Regions from separate parts of the Bacillus luti genome, predicted to be linked through region 1. Evidence: riboswitches for the same ligand, from Rfam matches in the RefSeq annotation. Region 1 holds a riboswitch; each other region holds the start of a gene.
What was found. Region 1 has a riboswitch for lysine ahead of lysA (diaminopimelate decarboxylase). Riboswitches for the same ligand answer to the same signal wherever they lie in the genome.
Positions count from the first base shown of each region.

Region 1 (5,526 bases):
TATCGCCACACTTCTTTCCATGTCCAATGAATAAGTGGACAAATCTTAATAGATTGAAAACGACGATCTTGATTTATAAAGTTTGTATGTTTGCGAGTTTCTGATTGTTCCCTTCTTAAACCTGATATCCACGCCTTTTCATTTGCTAACGCTTTTTCTAAAGGTAAAATTTTCCTAATTTTACAACAAAGATTCGGATTGCTTTCCCATAGCCTGTCACCATGCAACTTTGCTTGTTCATCAAGTGTAAGTTCTGGCTGTTTTTCTATAATGTTTAATGAAGGAAATCGTTCCCGCACTTTTTGAATTAATTCATACGTTTCTTGAAAATGAACATTTGTATCCAAAAATACAACTTTAGCAGATGGATTTACTTGGTTTATAAGATGCAGTAGTACCATACCTTCCACTCCAAAGCTACATGCGTATACGATTTCTTCTTTATATTCTTTATAAGCCCAACTTAATACAGATAGCGCGCCTTTTGTTTCATCTTCTTCTGAAAATGAAACACCATTTTCAGCCCACGTTTCATACGTCAACATGTTTTTTCCCCCTGTAAAAGCAAAAAGACGGTTTTAACCTAATACAATAGGTTAAAACCGCCTCTAGTTTTTCTAGTCAGCGCTTTTTACTTTAAACGTACTTTTTCACTTTTCTCTAACTGAATGACTTTTCCATCTTGCACAACAATTGTAATTGAACCATATTTCATATCAGCAAGCATCGCTTGAATCTTCTCCGATACTTCATCAAAATGTTCCCGTACACTCACGCGAACAGCCCCCCTTTTTATTCATAAAAAAAATCTTTCCCATTTCGAAAAGACTGTTCGGTAATATATTTTACCTTATCTTTCAAAATGGATTCCATTTTGCTGGATTTAGCACCTTGCTTTCTATAAGCAGGTTGCCGAGCTTCTTCGGGCCAGTTCCCTCCGCTTCTCTTGATAAGCTTTGTATTTGTATTTTATCACAATTCTGATTTTTTTCAATCCTAGTTTTCCGATATATTTTAATTATTTTATTTTACAAAAAAGGAATTGCCCATCCGAACAACTCCTTTTCTCTATTTAAACAAGTTCTTTAATACGTATGCGATCGTTCCCAATAATATTTTCATATGTTTCGCGTTCCACTACAATTTGCGATGTTCCACCTTTCGCAAAGACGACAGCTGGTCTCCGAATTCGATTATAATTATTCGCCATCGAATAGCCATATGCTCCTGTACAAGAAATTGCTAGTAAATCGGAAGAAGCGACTTTTGGTAAATGAATATCCCAAATCAGCATATCTCCACTCTCACAACATTTCCCAGCAATCGAAACGAGTTCCTCATTCGCATCATTCCCTCGATTCGCTAACATTGCTTCATAACGAGCGTTATATAAGGCAGGTCTTAAATTATCCGTCATTCCACCATCTACCGAAACATATTTTCTTATGCCAGGAATATCTTTCACCGATCCGACTGTATAAATTGTCGTTCCAGCATCACCTACAATACTACGACCTGGTTCAACCCAAATTTCTGGCAATGGATAGTTACATACTGTAAATTGTTCTCTCACTGCACTCGTTACAGCTCGCACATATGTCTCAAGTGTTAATGGCGTATCCGAATCTGTGTAGCGTATTCCGAACCCTCCGCCTACATTTAACACCTTTACTACATAGTTTGTTTGCTCTCTCACTTCTACTAAAAATTGGCGAAGAACTTCAATTGCTCGAACAAAACCAGCTGTTTCAAATATTTGTGATCCGATATGGGAATGAATACCTAGCACATTATAATTTGATTTTTGTAAAGCAAGCTCAATTGCCTGCATCGCTTGACCATTTGAAACACCAAATCCAAATTTTGAATCCTCTTGGCCTGTTGTAATATATTCATGTGTGTGCGCCTCTACTCCAGGCGTTACACGAATTAATATGTTCACAAATTTCCCATGTTGCACTGCTAAATCATGCAAAATTTCTAATTCTAAAAAATTATCGACTACAAAACAACCAATATTCGCCTGAAGAGCCATCACAATCTCTTCTTCTGTTTTATTATTGCCGTGAAAATGAATGCGCGATGCCGGAAACCCTGCTTGAAGCGCAGTATATAATTCCCCTCCAGAAACAACATCTAACGACATATTTTCTTCACGAGCTACTCGGCACATCTCCATGCACAAGAACGCCTTGCTTGCATACGCTACTTGATAAGAGAAACCACTTTCTTTAAAAGCACGATGAAACGCGCGGCACTTCCCTCGAATTGACTCTTCATCGTATACATAAAGTGGTGTTCCGTATTGTTTTGCTAGCTGCGTCGTATCGCACCCTCCAATTTCTAAGTGTCCTTGCCCATTGATTCGGCTCGTGCCGTGTAAATACATTTGAATTCCTCCCTTATTTCCTCTAAAACTCATAACCCCAATCTTCTATTCATTGCAGCACGCTTTTAGATAGACAAAAAACGCGCGGAACAATGTTCACACGCGTTTCTTATTAGGAAAAATATATATTGAAAAAATAAACGAGTTGTTATCTCCTCAAAATAAGAAACCGCATCAACATCTCCAAATAGCTCTCCATAAAATAAATCTTATGACAGTACTACATTTATTCAATGCAGTCCCAATATATGAATAAGATGGTTATTCTTATATTTCGGCAATAGTCCCTTTCAACCTATGATCACAGATTCCATTAAATCTCCCATAGCTTACTCTTTCCTATCGCGGCCTCTACCTTTGAGAGTAGATGAGGTAAGTCTATTTAATTTTCAAACATCTAATTGTTGCTATTAACAATACCAAAGGACCATTTTATTTGTCAAACAATTTTTTATATTGTTTTTTTACAGTTTAGTTTTGTATCATTTGGTAAGCGCTTTATCATGATCTTTGTCACTTCCCATTCGCCTTCTTCGTTATTAAATGTGATCGTTACTTTTTCAAATGGCGGCACAATTTTCCCACCAACGTGTTCATACTTCGTCACTTCAATAACCGCTTGAAATAAATATGTACCACTATACACTTTTTTTAAACTAATAATTTTAGGACATTGATAAGGCTTCAAACTCCCATATTGTTTTTCAATTGCTTTATTTATTTTTGGAAATAAAACAGAATAAAGTGCATCTTCCATAAGGGGTGCATCATATTGGGCTACAGAAACACTCGGTGAAGCAAAAAGTATACAACTACTGCATGCAATAAAATATAATAATTTTCGCATTATAACCTCCGTATTATTACGTGATTCTTTCTGCGCACGATCATTATCATACAAAGAAATTCCATTTTATTGTCTCCCATCGCTCTTTTTCTACTCAATTATTATAAAAAAGTCCACAACTCTCTTTTATTTTCGTATAATGATACTCATAGTATAATAATCATAATAACAAAGGACTGTTCGTATATATAAAATGAGGCGCTAATCAAATAGGCCCACAAGAACTGTCATGCTTTTTAGGAGAGGAGTATATTATGCTACAACGTCTGTTTCCAAAACTGCGATTTGCACTTATTGCAGTCGTTTTATTATGGATAAAAACATATATTGTGTACAAGCTAGCATTCGATATTAAAATTGATAATTTCTTTGAAGAGTTTATGCTTTTTATTAATCCACTAGCTGCGTTACTTTTATTTTTCGGTTTTGCTTTATTTGCATCCAAACACCGAAACCGCATTATAGTTGGAATTAGTTTTATACTATCATTCATTTTATTTGGAAATGCAATGTTTTATGGGTTTTATAACGATTTCGTTACGTTCCCAGTGTTATTTCAAACAAATAATATGGCTGATTTAGGGACGAGTATAAAAGAACTCTTTACGTATAAAACATTACTTTTATTTGCAGATGCGATTATTTTAATGTTTCTTTCACGTAAATTCCCAGCATTTTGTGACAAGACGCCGCTTTCTCGCTCTGAAAAGCGTACTTTCTTTAGCGGTGTAACAGCTCTATTAGCACTACAAATTGTTGTTTCCGTTATTTATAAACCACAAATGTTCTCACGCTCATTTGACCGTCAAACTGTCGTGAAAAATTTAGGTTTATACACATATCATCTATTCGATATTACACTTCAATCAAAATCTTCAGCTGAACGTGTATTTGCAAGTGGGGACGGGTTCTCTGAAATTAAAAACTATACGGACTCAAAAGAGAAGCAAGTTGATAAGAACTTATTTGGAGCTGCAAAAGGTAAAAATGTGATTTTGATTTCAATGGAATCTACACAAAGTTTTGTTATTAATAAAAAAATAAATGGAAAAGAAATTACTCCATTTTTAAACGAATTTATTAAAGATAGTTTTTATTTCGATAACTTTTATCATCAAACAGGACAAGGTAAAACTTCTGATGCTGAATTTATCGTCGAAAATTCACTTTATCCGTTAGACCGCGGTTCTGTATTCTTTACTCACGCAACAAATGAATATACAGCTACACCAGAACAATTAAAGAAATACGGATATTCTTCTGCTGTCTTCCATTCAAACGATAAAGCGTTTTGGAATCGTGATGTAATGTATCCTGCACTTGGATATGATCGTTACTTTAATTTAAATGATTACGTAGGTACAGAACAAATGTCTGTCGGGTGGGGATTAAAAGATAAAGAGTTCTTTGAGCAATCTATTCCAAAGCTAAAATCTTTACCAGAGCCGTTCTATACAAAATTCATTACTTTAACAAACCATTTTCCGTTTCTTCTAAATCCAGAGGATCAATATGTTGATGAGTTTAATTCAGAAAGTGGCGTTTTAAACCGCTACTTCCCAACCGTTCGTTACACGGATGAAGCTCTTAAATTATTTATTAATCAATTAAAAGCAGAAGGACTGTACGACAATTCCGTTATTGTCATTTATGGTGATCATTACGGTATTTCTGAAAACCATAACGCAGCTATGGCTCAGTTCCTTGGGAAAGACGCTATTACACCGTTTGATTCTATGCAATTACAACGCGTCCCTCTCATTATTCATGTGCCTGGTCAAGAAGGAAAAGTCATTTCTAAAGTATCTGGTCAAATTGATATTAAACCAACTCTTCTTCATTTACTTGGTATTAAAACAAATAAATCCGTAGAATTTGGAACTGATTTATTCATTAAAGAGAAAGACCCTCTTATGATCATGCGGGACGGTAGCTTTGTTTCGGAAGAGTATGTTTACACAAAAAACATGTGCTACAAACGAAATACGGGGGCAGAAACCGATTTAACACTATGTCAGCCGTATATTGAAAAAGCAAAAACAGAATTAAAACTTTCCGATAAACTGATTTATGGAGATTTATTACGTTTCGATCCTAACAATCGATTTAACACTGGAACGATGACAACGAAATTTGAATAGTTCAGGAAGCAACTTTATAGAAGTTGCTTCCTTTTTTTACTTATTTTTCGAATTATTCTTCTACGAAATCTTTCACAAATTGGGAATTTTTTTCGTATGAGGAATAAATTTATGGTATGATAAAATGAGTAAACTTTCATAAACTAATT
Region 1 covers NZ_CP040336.1:3,722,946-3,728,471, forward strand. The annotation lists gene EUC40_RS18855 (phosphoadenylyl-sulfate reductase) at 1-545, opposite strand, end outside; gene EUC40_RS18860 (YezD family protein) at 632-775, opposite strand; SAM riboswitch class I at 848-956, opposite strand; gene lysA (diaminopimelate decarboxylase) at 1,073-2,389, opposite strand; lysine riboswitch at 2,570-2,751, opposite strand; gene EUC40_RS18870 (DUF3888 domain-containing protein) at 2,841-3,236, opposite strand; gene EUC40_RS18875 (LTA synthase family protein) at 3,491-5,377, shown strand.

Region 2 (5,526 bases), 1.5 Mb from region 1:
AATAGAAAAATAACAGAACTTGAAATTGAGGATCAAAATGGTGAATCTATAGGCTTCCCTTTTAATAATGTGCAAAAAGCTATAACGAAAGAAGAACTGCTTCTAACAATGAAAAATACTGTAAGCAGTTATTGGACATATTTGATTCAAACTGAAACAAGAGTAGATGAAAGATTAAATGAAATTCAAAATGATCGTTTCGTAATTAAAGATATTACTTGTCCACACCCAGAAGACGGTAATTGTCCAGAGTATAAATTGATTTTAGTTTTCAATGACAGTGAGATTAAATATAAAGATGATTCCTATGTAATAGAGGATTTGAGAAAGGTAGTCACTATTCTTAAAGAAGAACTATATAATAAGGAATTTGACATATTTTTGACGAACAAGGATGGAACAAGTTATTCACTCTGGTTATCATCGGAAGCAATCAAGAAAAGTAATACCGTGGAAGAACTTGTAAAATAAAGGTGTAAAGAAAAATTCAAACCACTTTTTAAGTTTGTTATTTCTTTATTCAAAAAGAAAGAAACGCTTATGCTCCATTTTTGAAGCATAAGCGTTTTTGTTTAAAATACTCAAAAAGAAAAATCCTTTGGTAAAGTACCATTTTTAATCACCGTTCTTAACCCATGTTTTATAATCCAAGGGTTAACAGGATACGGTTTATCACGCAATTGCTGAAACCATTGAAAAACGAATTCTTTATCTTCTTTCGTAATATCGTTAATATGATTAGCTACAGATTTTTGAACATATTTAGAAGGGTCATTCATTAATGGTTCAAGAAGCTGTAAATTGTTCTTAAAATCACCTTTCAAGGCTCCCGTTTTTTTAGCCCAAGGAAGTCTTGGTCTTGTACCTTCTGAAACCAATCTCCTAATGTGGCTGTTTTCATCATGAATCCACTGTTGCAATATATTTAGTGTGTCTTCATGATATGTTTCAAGAAAAGGCCGAATAGCATATTCAGCAGTATTCCGTTTTGTTATTTCATACATGGCGTTGAATGAGGTTTCAAAATTGTTAAGCCCATATTTTTCAACGTATTTTGCGATAGGCATATACATATATCCGTTTGTAAATGTGCCTACTTCTGTTGTATTTTCTGGTCCCAATGTTTTCAGTAATATATGTATTGCTTCATTAAAATCCTTTTGCAAAGCATTGTGTAATTCATCTGCAATTACTTCAATTCGTTGCTTTAACTCTAAATTTTCAACTTTATATGTTACGGAAGCTACAAAGTTTCTTTTAGAGAAATTAGGATCGTATTTACAAATAGAATCAGCCATGTTTTCTGCTAATTCTTCGTTAAATAAAAATTTTAACGGAACATATTTACCCATATTTTCACCTCAGTGGTCAGTTGAAAACAAGTTTTATTTTTTAATCGACAATCCATAAACTAAAGTTTCACTCGGAGTCGTAATACTAAAACCTGTCGTCTTATAATCAAGTTTCACTGTATCACCAGTGTAGTCTTTCGTAAATGAATCCATTTGTACGATAAGATTTGCATCTTCATATACAACATCATCTGCAACATATGTATCCCAAATTAAATCGACATCAACGAAAATGCTACAAGAGTTTGTCATTGTTCCTCTAATGCGAATGATCTTTTTATCTTCACGTTCTAATCTATGTATAGCTGCTATTGCTTCATCAGTAATGCGAATGTTCATGGTATCCCAACCTTTATATATATTTCCTTTATTATTACAAAAACAAGAGCAATAGGGAAGTAAAGAGGTTTGTAATAAAAAACGAGCAAACAAATTTGTTTGCTCGTTTAACGTTTATTTCAATTCACATTTATCAAGTGGAATCACTTTTGTTTTCTTCGTAAATTTATAGCCTAACCATAGTACTAAGAAGAGTGGTAAACCGATGTAAGAAACAAGTACACCGTTCCAATCGATTGCTTCACCCATAAATGCGCCGTAGTTTTGTCCTAAAATAACGATGACACAAAGTGCAAATGCGAAGATTGGTCCGAACGGGAACCATTTTGCTCTATACGGTAAGTCTTTTAAATCTTTACCTTGTGCGATATATGCTTTACGGAAGCGATAATGACTAATTGCAATTCCAACCCATGCGATAAAGCCAGACATTCCTGATGCATTTAATAACCAAATGTATACAACGCCGTCACCGAATAAAGAAGCAATGAAAGCGATACTACCAACGATTGATGTTACAATTAATGCGTTAACAGGTACGCCGCGGCTATCTAATTTACCAAGAAACTTCGGTGCTTTTCCTTGACGAGCTAAATCCCAAAGCATACGAGTTGATGCGTACATACCAGAGTTACCAGCAGATAGTACGGCAGTTAAAATAACAGCGTTCATAACAGAAGCAGCAAAGGCAACGCCCGCTTTTTCAAAAATAAGTGTAAATGGACTTACTGTTACATCACTTGCAGCAAGGCTTTCAGTTGTGTAAGGAATTAATAAACCGATAACGAGAATCGCAAGGATATAGAATAAAAGAATACGCCAGAAAATTGAACGAATTGCTTTCGGAATATTGCGCTCTGGATCAGACGTTTCACCAGCAGCTACCCCAAGTAATTCAGTACCTTGGAATGAGAAACCAGCTGCCATAAATACACCGATAATTGCCATGATACCGCCATTAAATGGTGCATCTGCAACAGTGAAGTTTTTAAAGCCAACAGATTCTCCGCCCATAATGCCGAAAATCATCATAAAACCGACAATTAAAAAGATAATAATTGTAACTACTTTAATAAGTGCGAACCAATATTCAGATTCACCAAACCCTTTAACAGATAAATAGTTTAAAAGGAAAATAATAGCTAAACATAATCCGCTCCAAATAAGAGAAGGGGTATCAGGGAACCAAAATTTCATAATTAATGTTACGGCTGCAAGTTCAGCAGCGATCGTAATCGCCCAGTTATACCAATAGTTCCATCCAAGTGCAAAACCAAGTGATGGATCAACAAATTTTGTTGCATACGTACTAAAAGATCCAGTAACAGGCATGTAAGCTGCGAGTTCAGCTAAGCTTGTCATTAAAAAATAAACCATAATACCAATTGCGGCGTATGCAACTAGTGCACCACCAGGTCCAGCTGTATGGATTACACCACCGCTGGCAAGAAATAGTCCGGTACCAATTGTACCACCGAGAGAAATCATCGTAAGGTGTCTTGATTTTAAACTACGTTTTAATTCACCTTTTCCTTTTGTAGTTTGCGTTTCAGAGGTAGTTTGATTCGTTGCGCTATTCATGTTCAACACTCCTTTTCTTGTAAGATAGGAAGGAGCGGGGGAGAAAAATACAAAAAACCGCCAAAAGAATTAGGCGGAACGTTTCACAAATAACCACCCCATCATACCCTTCCGTTAAGATAGCACCCCACGTTTACACGGTAATTTTGTAAACGTGACAGTTCTGTTCCTTTCGGAGACAGCCCCAGCCCATATTTCCAGAGAAGAAATATAAACTTCGGCAACTTTTCCTTTCAAACGGAGTCGGTGACATTCTCTGTGTCTCGTCCATTTTACTTTTAAAAGTCGCAACCTCTACCTCATCGGACTGATGAGGATTTATATATTGCTAAGATTTTTAATATATCGCAATTGTAATCACTTTCTGAATATATTGCAAGGAATTTTGTTAGGAAAAGTCAAAAAATATCGGTTATTGTTTAGGAAACGCTTGCAAAACTCCACCCGAACCTACTGTTATGTAACAAAAAAATAAAGAAAGAAATTGTTATACAAATGTTTCGCAAAAAATATTGAAAAATCCTTTAAAAATAAAAGAAAATTCTGAAAATATAATTCGACATAACTATCGAATGCGGTGTACGGAAAATAAATAGTGAATATTCTTTATATTTATAGTAAAATTGAAGCATTGTTTAATTGAAAAGGGGAATTTGTGATGAAATTAGAAACGGGAAGACTATATATAGTGCCGTGTACAGAAGAGAAGCTTCGCGTTGCTGAAGAGCAAGGGTATAACAGCGGTCCGCATATTGTAGGACATGTAGAAAATATAAAGAAAGATGCAGCTTTATTACCTTGGGGCGCATGGTATGTCATTCGAAAGGAAGATGATATCGTATTAGGTGATATAGGGTTTAAAGGGAAACCGGATGAGGATCGTACAGTAGAAATTGGTTACGGTTTTGTTGAGAAATATTGGAATAAAGGATATGCTACAGAATCTGTAGGTGAATTAATAAAATGGGCTTTTCAGACAGGAGAAGTAGAAACGATTATTGCAGAGACACTTCTAGATAACTATGGTTCGATCCGTGTGTTAGAAAAATTACATATGAAGAGAGTAGAAACTACAGAAACAATGATCAATTGGAAAATAGAAAAATACCGCTCGAAATAAATCGGGCGGTATTTTTGTACTTAAGGTAGTATTTGTTTTTGATCTGTCGGGTATCCAATTGTCGAATGTTTCGAATGATTACGGACAGCAATAAAAATAGATATAATAACGACAAGACCAACTGCCACGTAAGAAAGCGAAATAATAGTTGGATCCACTTTAAATGTTGTAAGTAGTGTACGTATATTCGTAAAGATAATAAGGCCACCAACTAATACGCCAAGTAAATGAGATGGAACGATGCGTACTAACCATGCAGCAATTGGAGCTGCGACAATGCCGCCAAGCATTAAGGAGAATACCCAAACCCAGCTTACTTGTTCCCAGCCAAGTGAGATGAAAAAGCCGATTGTTGCAGCGAGTGAAACAGGAAATTCACTCGTATCTACAGAACCAATCACTTTTCTAGCTTCATTTCCTCTTGCAAGTAGTACAGGCGTCGTAATTGGCCCCCAGCCACCACCGCCAGTTGAATCGACGAATCCAGCGAATAAGCCAAGCGGAACAAGTTGTTTGGCAGACATACGTTTTTTGGAAGCGACAATTTTCTTTTGAATAAGAAATCGTAATAAAATATAAACCCCTAAAGTGAATAAGAATACGGAAATATACGGTTTAATTACATCGCCAGGTAAATTACTTAAAAAACATGCCCCAATAAATGCGCCAATTGCTCCAGGAAATGTAAGCCTGGAAACGGTATATTTATCAACGTTTCCAAATTTAATGTGAGATGCACCAGAAGCGGCAGTTGTAACGACTTCAGCTAAGTGAACGGAAGCGGAAGCTACAGCCGGTGCGATACCAAACATTAATAATAGTGAAGTAGAGGTTACCCCATACGCCATTCCAAGTGCTCCATCAATCAATTGAGCGAAAAATCCAATAATAGCAAATACAATTAATTTCTGCATAAAAATTCCCCCTGTAATAAATAAATGAAAAAGGCACTTTTCCCATATGAGAAAAGTGCCTTTGGTTTTTCCAATCAGCAATAATGAAATTTGTTTTATTATAATACACATTAATCGTATAAATCAACTAGGTTTTAAAGTTTTTTGAATTGAACGAAAGAAAAATAAAATATACAATAAAAGGATGGAGAGAAAGGGGAGAAAGACATGTTACTATTTG
Region 2 covers NZ_CP040336.1:2,271,981-2,277,506, forward strand. The annotation lists gene EUC40_RS11565 (hypothetical protein) at 1-471, shown strand, start outside; gene EUC40_RS11570 (DNA alkylation repair protein) at 582-1,352, opposite strand; gene EUC40_RS11575 (iron-sulfur cluster biosynthesis family protein) at 1,386-1,691, opposite strand; gene EUC40_RS11580 (amino acid permease) at 1,806-3,272, opposite strand; lysine riboswitch at 3,385-3,577, opposite strand; gene EUC40_RS11585 (GNAT family N-acetyltransferase) at 3,931-4,392, shown strand; gene EUC40_RS11590 (sulfite exporter TauE/SafE family protein) at 4,413-5,306, opposite strand; gene EUC40_RS11595 (VOC family protein) at 5,514-5,526, shown strand, end outside.
Region 2: linked by a shared signal. The riboswitch ahead of EUC40_RS11580 (amino acid permease) and the one ahead of lysA (diaminopimelate decarboxylase) in region 1 are both predicted to bind lysine.

Region 3 (5,526 bases), 330 kb from region 1:
AGAACTTGATGCAACACATTCCATTTACGTTGACCAATGGGATTGGGAAAAAATTGTTCAAAAAGAATGGCGTACTGTCGATTACTTACAAAAAACAGTACAAACAATTTATGGAATATTCAAAGATTTAGAAGATCACTTGTTTGAAAAGTATCCGTTCCTAGGAAAGTATTTACCAGAAGAAATCGTTTTCGTTACTTCTCAGGAGCTGGAAGATAAATATCCAGAATTAACACCGAAAGATCGTGAACATGCGATTGCGAAAGAACACGGTGCAGTCTTTATTATCGGAATTGGTGATGCACTTCGTTCAGGAGAAAAACATGACGGACGTGCAGCTGATTATGATGATTGGAAATTAAACGGTGACATTTTATTCTGGCACCCAGTGCTACAAGCTTCATTCGAATTATCATCAATGGGAATTCGTGTTGATAGTAAATCACTTGATGAGCAGTTAACGAAAACAGGTGATGACTTCAAACGTGAATATGATTTCCATAAAGGTATTTTAGAAGACGTACTACCATTAACAATTGGTGGTGGTATCGGACAATCAAGAATGTGCATGTACTTCTTACGAAAAGCACATATTGGTGAAGTTCAATCTTCTGTATGGCCTGATGATTTACGTGAAGCTTGCAAGAAAGAAAACATTCATCTATTTTAATAGAATTATGAAGGAGAGTGGCTCAGGAATAGAGTTACTCTCTTTTTTACTTTGTAAAAGTGAGTTTTACTAATAACTGAATTCATTATTATGAGGGAATTCAAGGGAGGATTAGAGGGAAAAGATTGCAAGGATATATGTGATAAGAAGTGAGAAGAGTCCGTTATATTTCCTAGGAAAGGGTAAAGTGAATAATAAAATTGCTTTATAATGATTTTTTGATGTTAGTGATATGTTAAAAAAATGTTTGGATAGAGTATTGAAATCTATATGTAAAATGAAAATACATTTTTAAAAGCTCAAACAAGCATAACCACGTTCTAAAGTTAGGACGTGGTTAAAAATATAGTGGTTTCATTTATAATGAATTTCTGTTTGGCATAGCCAACAATTTTTTAAAAAATATCACTTACTTGTTACCAAGTTCTTCCGCTAAACCGATTAAAATTCCTTCAGTTCCGCGAATGTAGCAGAGACGGTATGAGTTCTCGTATTGAACTACTTCGCCAACGAGCTGAGCACCATGCTTAGTAGTAAGCCTAGATACCATTTCGTCAATGTCTTCAACGGTGAACATGACGCGCAAATATCCGAGGGCGTTTACAGGAGCTGTTCGATGATCTGCTATAGCGGGCGGAGTAAGAAATCGCGAAAGTTCAATTCGGCTATGTCCATCTGGTGTAACCATCATAGCAATCTCTACGCACTGAGAACCGAGTCCAGTTACGCGACCAGCCCATTCACCTTCGACAGTGGCCCGCCCTTCGAGTTTCAAACCAATCTCCTCGAAGAAAGAGATTGCGTTATCGAGGGATTCTACAACGATGCTGACATTGTCCATTCTGAGTAATTTGTTTTTCGTCATTGTCTTTATCTCCTTATATGTAAAAATATATTATCTGATCATCTTCTTAATTATACTATTAAAAAGTTGAAAATTCCTTTTAAATAAAAGACCTTGTCACAGTGTGGGAAAATGTGACAAGGTTTTTTCAGGTATAGTATACAACATCTTGTTAACGAACAACACTTCGAAAATCTTCTACTATTGAGATACGCATGAACTTTATTTTGTGAATGTTATCATGTTCAAGTAGTTTCAAGAATTTGATACTGGAGTTGTTATTCGATAGAACAATTTTGACTTTCTCGCAAAACATTTCTACCCTATTTTTATTTATATAGGAAGGAAATAGATTCATATAATTTGTTTTAAGTTTTACGAGTGGAAATTAACTCATCTGCACTAAAGGCTCAATTTTCGCCATAAATGATTGATGAAGTGCTTCAACACCTGTAACTAAATGAAGACGGTCAATAACGACAGACACTTTAATTTCAGATGTACTGACCATTTTAATATGAATACCTTCTTCTTTTAAAGTAGTGAACATATTAGCAGCAACTCCTGGGTTAGATACCATACCAGACCCTACAATGGATACTTTTGCTAAATGATTTTCATATTCTACAGATTCATAGTGAAGCGCCTCTTGGTTTTGTTCCAATACTTCTAATGTTTCTCTTAAATCATTAGAATGGATTGAGAAGGAGAGGTGAACAGTTCCTTCATTTGTAATACTTTGAATGATGATATCTACATTAATGTGTGCCGCTGCTAATGTAGAGAAAACGGTTGAAAGTGAACCTTGTTCTAATCCTTTAATGGTGATACGTGTAATATTATCTTCAAATGCAATACCTTTAACGATTGATTGTTGTTCCATGTTACATTCTCCTTTTACAATTGTTCCATTTTCTTGTTCCATACTTGAGCGAACTTCTAAAACGACATTATGATTTTTAGCAAATTCAACAGCACGTGGATGTAATACGCCAGCGCCGAGGTTTGCAAGCTCTAACATTTCGTCATAAGAAATTTCATCTAATTTGTAAGCAGTTTTTACAACTCGTGGATCAGTCGTGAAAACGCCTGTCACATCCGTATAAATATCACATTTTTTCGCTTTTAATGCCGCTGCTAATGCGACAGCAGTCGTATCAGAACCACCGCGTCCAAGCGTTGTAATTTCATAATCTTCACTGACTCCTTGGAAGCCAGCTACGATAACAATTGTGCCTTCAGCAAGATATGACTGAATTCTATCAGTGTTAATTTCAGTAATCCGTGCACTACTATGCACAGATTCTGTCGTAATACCAGCTTGCCATCCTGTTAATGAAATGGCGTTATAGCCTTTTGTTTGTAGTGCCATTGTTAATAATGAAATAGTCACTTGCTCTCCTGTAGATAGAAGCATATCCATTTCACGTTTACTTGGATTTTCTGTAATAGCGTTAGCAAGAGCTACAAGTTCATCTGTATTTTTTCCCATTGCTGAAACGACAGAGACAATACTATGTCCTCGTTCATATTCTTCAATAATTAAATTTGCTACATGTTGAATGCGTTCGATGCTTCCGACAGAAGTGCCGCCAAATTTTTGTACAATCGTTTCCATTATGAATTCCTTCTTTCGTCCATTTTTAAGAATAGGTTAGGACATATATAAATCCCAATATTCCTGTAGTTACCAGAGAGAAAAACAAAAAACACCATCTCAAATAAGTGAGGATGGTGCTGTTACAGGAAAAGGGAAACAGAAAACGGAGCTAATAAAAAAAACCGCCAAAAAAGGAATACCATGAAAATGATATCTCTTTTTTGTAGATAGCTCTTCATACGTACATGTCTGTACATATGACAGTTCTGTTTCTATTCGAAAACAGCCCCAATTGATAAATGCAGAGAAGTTTATCAATTTCGGCAACACTTCCTTTCCTCTAATTTCATAGACATCTCTGTGTCTCCATTAGAATACTTATAAGTATTGCAACCTCTATCTCACGTTTTAGGCGAGAGTGTTTGATTTATGAAGTTGTTGGTAACATTTGTTTTATAATAATTTAAATTTTTCGGGGAATCAAGTGTTTTATATATATTTTAAAAATTCTTTCTATTTGTAGAAAAAGTTTGTGAAAAATGTAGCAAAATAAATTCATTGCATGTACATTAAAAATATAGTGCATTGGAGGTGGAAGAATGCAAAGGAAAAACCCTATTTATGTTTCGATAGAAATGGAAACAACGATGGAGAAATTATGGGAATATACGCAAGAACCAGACATACATACAGAGTGGGATGCTCGCTTTACTGAAATTTCATATTTAGAGAAAAAAGAGGGAGAACCGCAGCAATTTTTGTATAAAACAAAGATCGGATTTGGACTTGAAATAGCTGGGGAAGGGGAATCGATAGGTGAGATTAGAAAAGAAACTGGAGAACGGATTTCGTCTTTGAAATTTTGGACAGACAATCAATTATCGCTTATACAAATGGGACGTGGGTATTGGAAGTATACACCGAATGATGAATACATTCATTTTGAAACACAATATGATTATGATACAAGATTTGGCCGTATAGGGAATGTAATAGATTCATATGTTTTTCGCCCGTTATTAGGCTCTGCGACTGCTTGGAGTTTTGATGCTTTAAAATTATGGTTAGAAAAGGGACTTCATCCTAAGTTGCTAATTAGAAGAACAATGACATATTGGCTCGTCTGTTTTTTATTCGCTTTTGTATGGCTATATCAAGGGATTGTACCGAAAATAATCTTTACTCATTCAGAAGAAGTGAAAATGCTTTCGGTCATAATTGGTTCAACTGAAAATAGTATTTTTATTCTTAAAATAATTGGGCTGTTAGAAGTTATTTTTGGTGTCATATGGTTACTTCCATTTCCAAAACGAAATGTATTTATACTACATATTTTCGTGTTAATAGCCTTAACGATAGCAGCAGGATTTACGAATATCGCAAGCTTTACAGAGCCGTTTAATCCAATTACGTTAAACCTGCTTCTAATTGGATTATCGATTGTCGGTTATATGAATAGCTTCGATTTGCCAAGTGCAAAAAATTGCAAGAGGACGAGAAAGGGATAGTGTATGGCTAATATTTATGAAAGACTATTAGGGGATTCTTATAAAAAACTTCATCCAAAATTACAGAAACGCTATGAAATTACAGAAGAGAATAGTTTTATTGGGGAAGGAAAGATGGATGAAATTTATGGTGGTTCTTTTTTCGTTAAATTGATTTTAAAGATTGCATCGATGTTTCGTATGTTTTTCTCAGAACGGGGAAAAAAGGTGCCTTTTGTAATACATAATACTGCTGGACGAGATAAAGCTGGAAAAGAAATGGTAAGGTGGAATCGCACGTTTTATTTTCATGATAAGGAAAGATATTTTAATGCGGTTATGCAACTGGATGAAGAGAATAATGAAATTGTAGATTATTTTGGTGAACCACATTTACTCGTCTCTACATTGAATTTTCATATTGATGAGTTAGGGGCAATGCATATTTCTTCAAAGAAACAATGGTTCTATATGTTTGGAAGAAAAATCCCTTTACCAAAGCTTTTATACGGAGAGGCAAAAATTGTTGAAAGTTATGATGAAGAACTACAATGTTTTCGAATTCATGTTCAAGTACGAAATCCGTTAATTGGTTCGCTATTTTCCTATAAGGGAACGTTTGTGGAAAGGAAATAAATGATATGAGAAATATAATATTTGGTTTTGCTTGTTATATTGTTTTTCTAATATGTGAGTGGCCGTATGTAAAACCTGTTGAAGCAATTATATTATTATCTATTTTGTTATTTATACCGATGTCTTTTTGTATTATTGATAAAAGAGCACGAAATGGATCGTATTTATTATTTTATAAAGCCGTATCGTTTTTATATCCAGTAGCAGCGATTTGTGCAATGCTAGCTTTCGTAACAAATCAATTTTTCTTTGCGATAATTTGGTTTGTATATACGGGGATCGTTGCGTT
Region 3 covers NZ_CP040336.1:3,396,493-3,402,018, reverse strand. The annotation lists gene asnA (aspartate--ammonia ligase) at 1-670, shown strand, start outside; gene EUC40_RS17225 (VOC family protein) at 1,080-1,535, opposite strand; gene EUC40_RS17220 (aspartate kinase) at 1,903-3,132, opposite strand; lysine riboswitch at 3,335-3,521, opposite strand; gene EUC40_RS17215 (DoxX-like family protein) at 3,714-4,622, shown strand; gene EUC40_RS17210 (DUF4166 domain-containing protein) at 4,626-5,237, shown strand; gene EUC40_RS17205 (YndJ family protein) at 5,243-5,526, shown strand, end outside.
Region 3: linked by a shared signal. The riboswitch ahead of EUC40_RS17220 (aspartate kinase) and the one ahead of lysA (diaminopimelate decarboxylase) in region 1 are both predicted to bind lysine.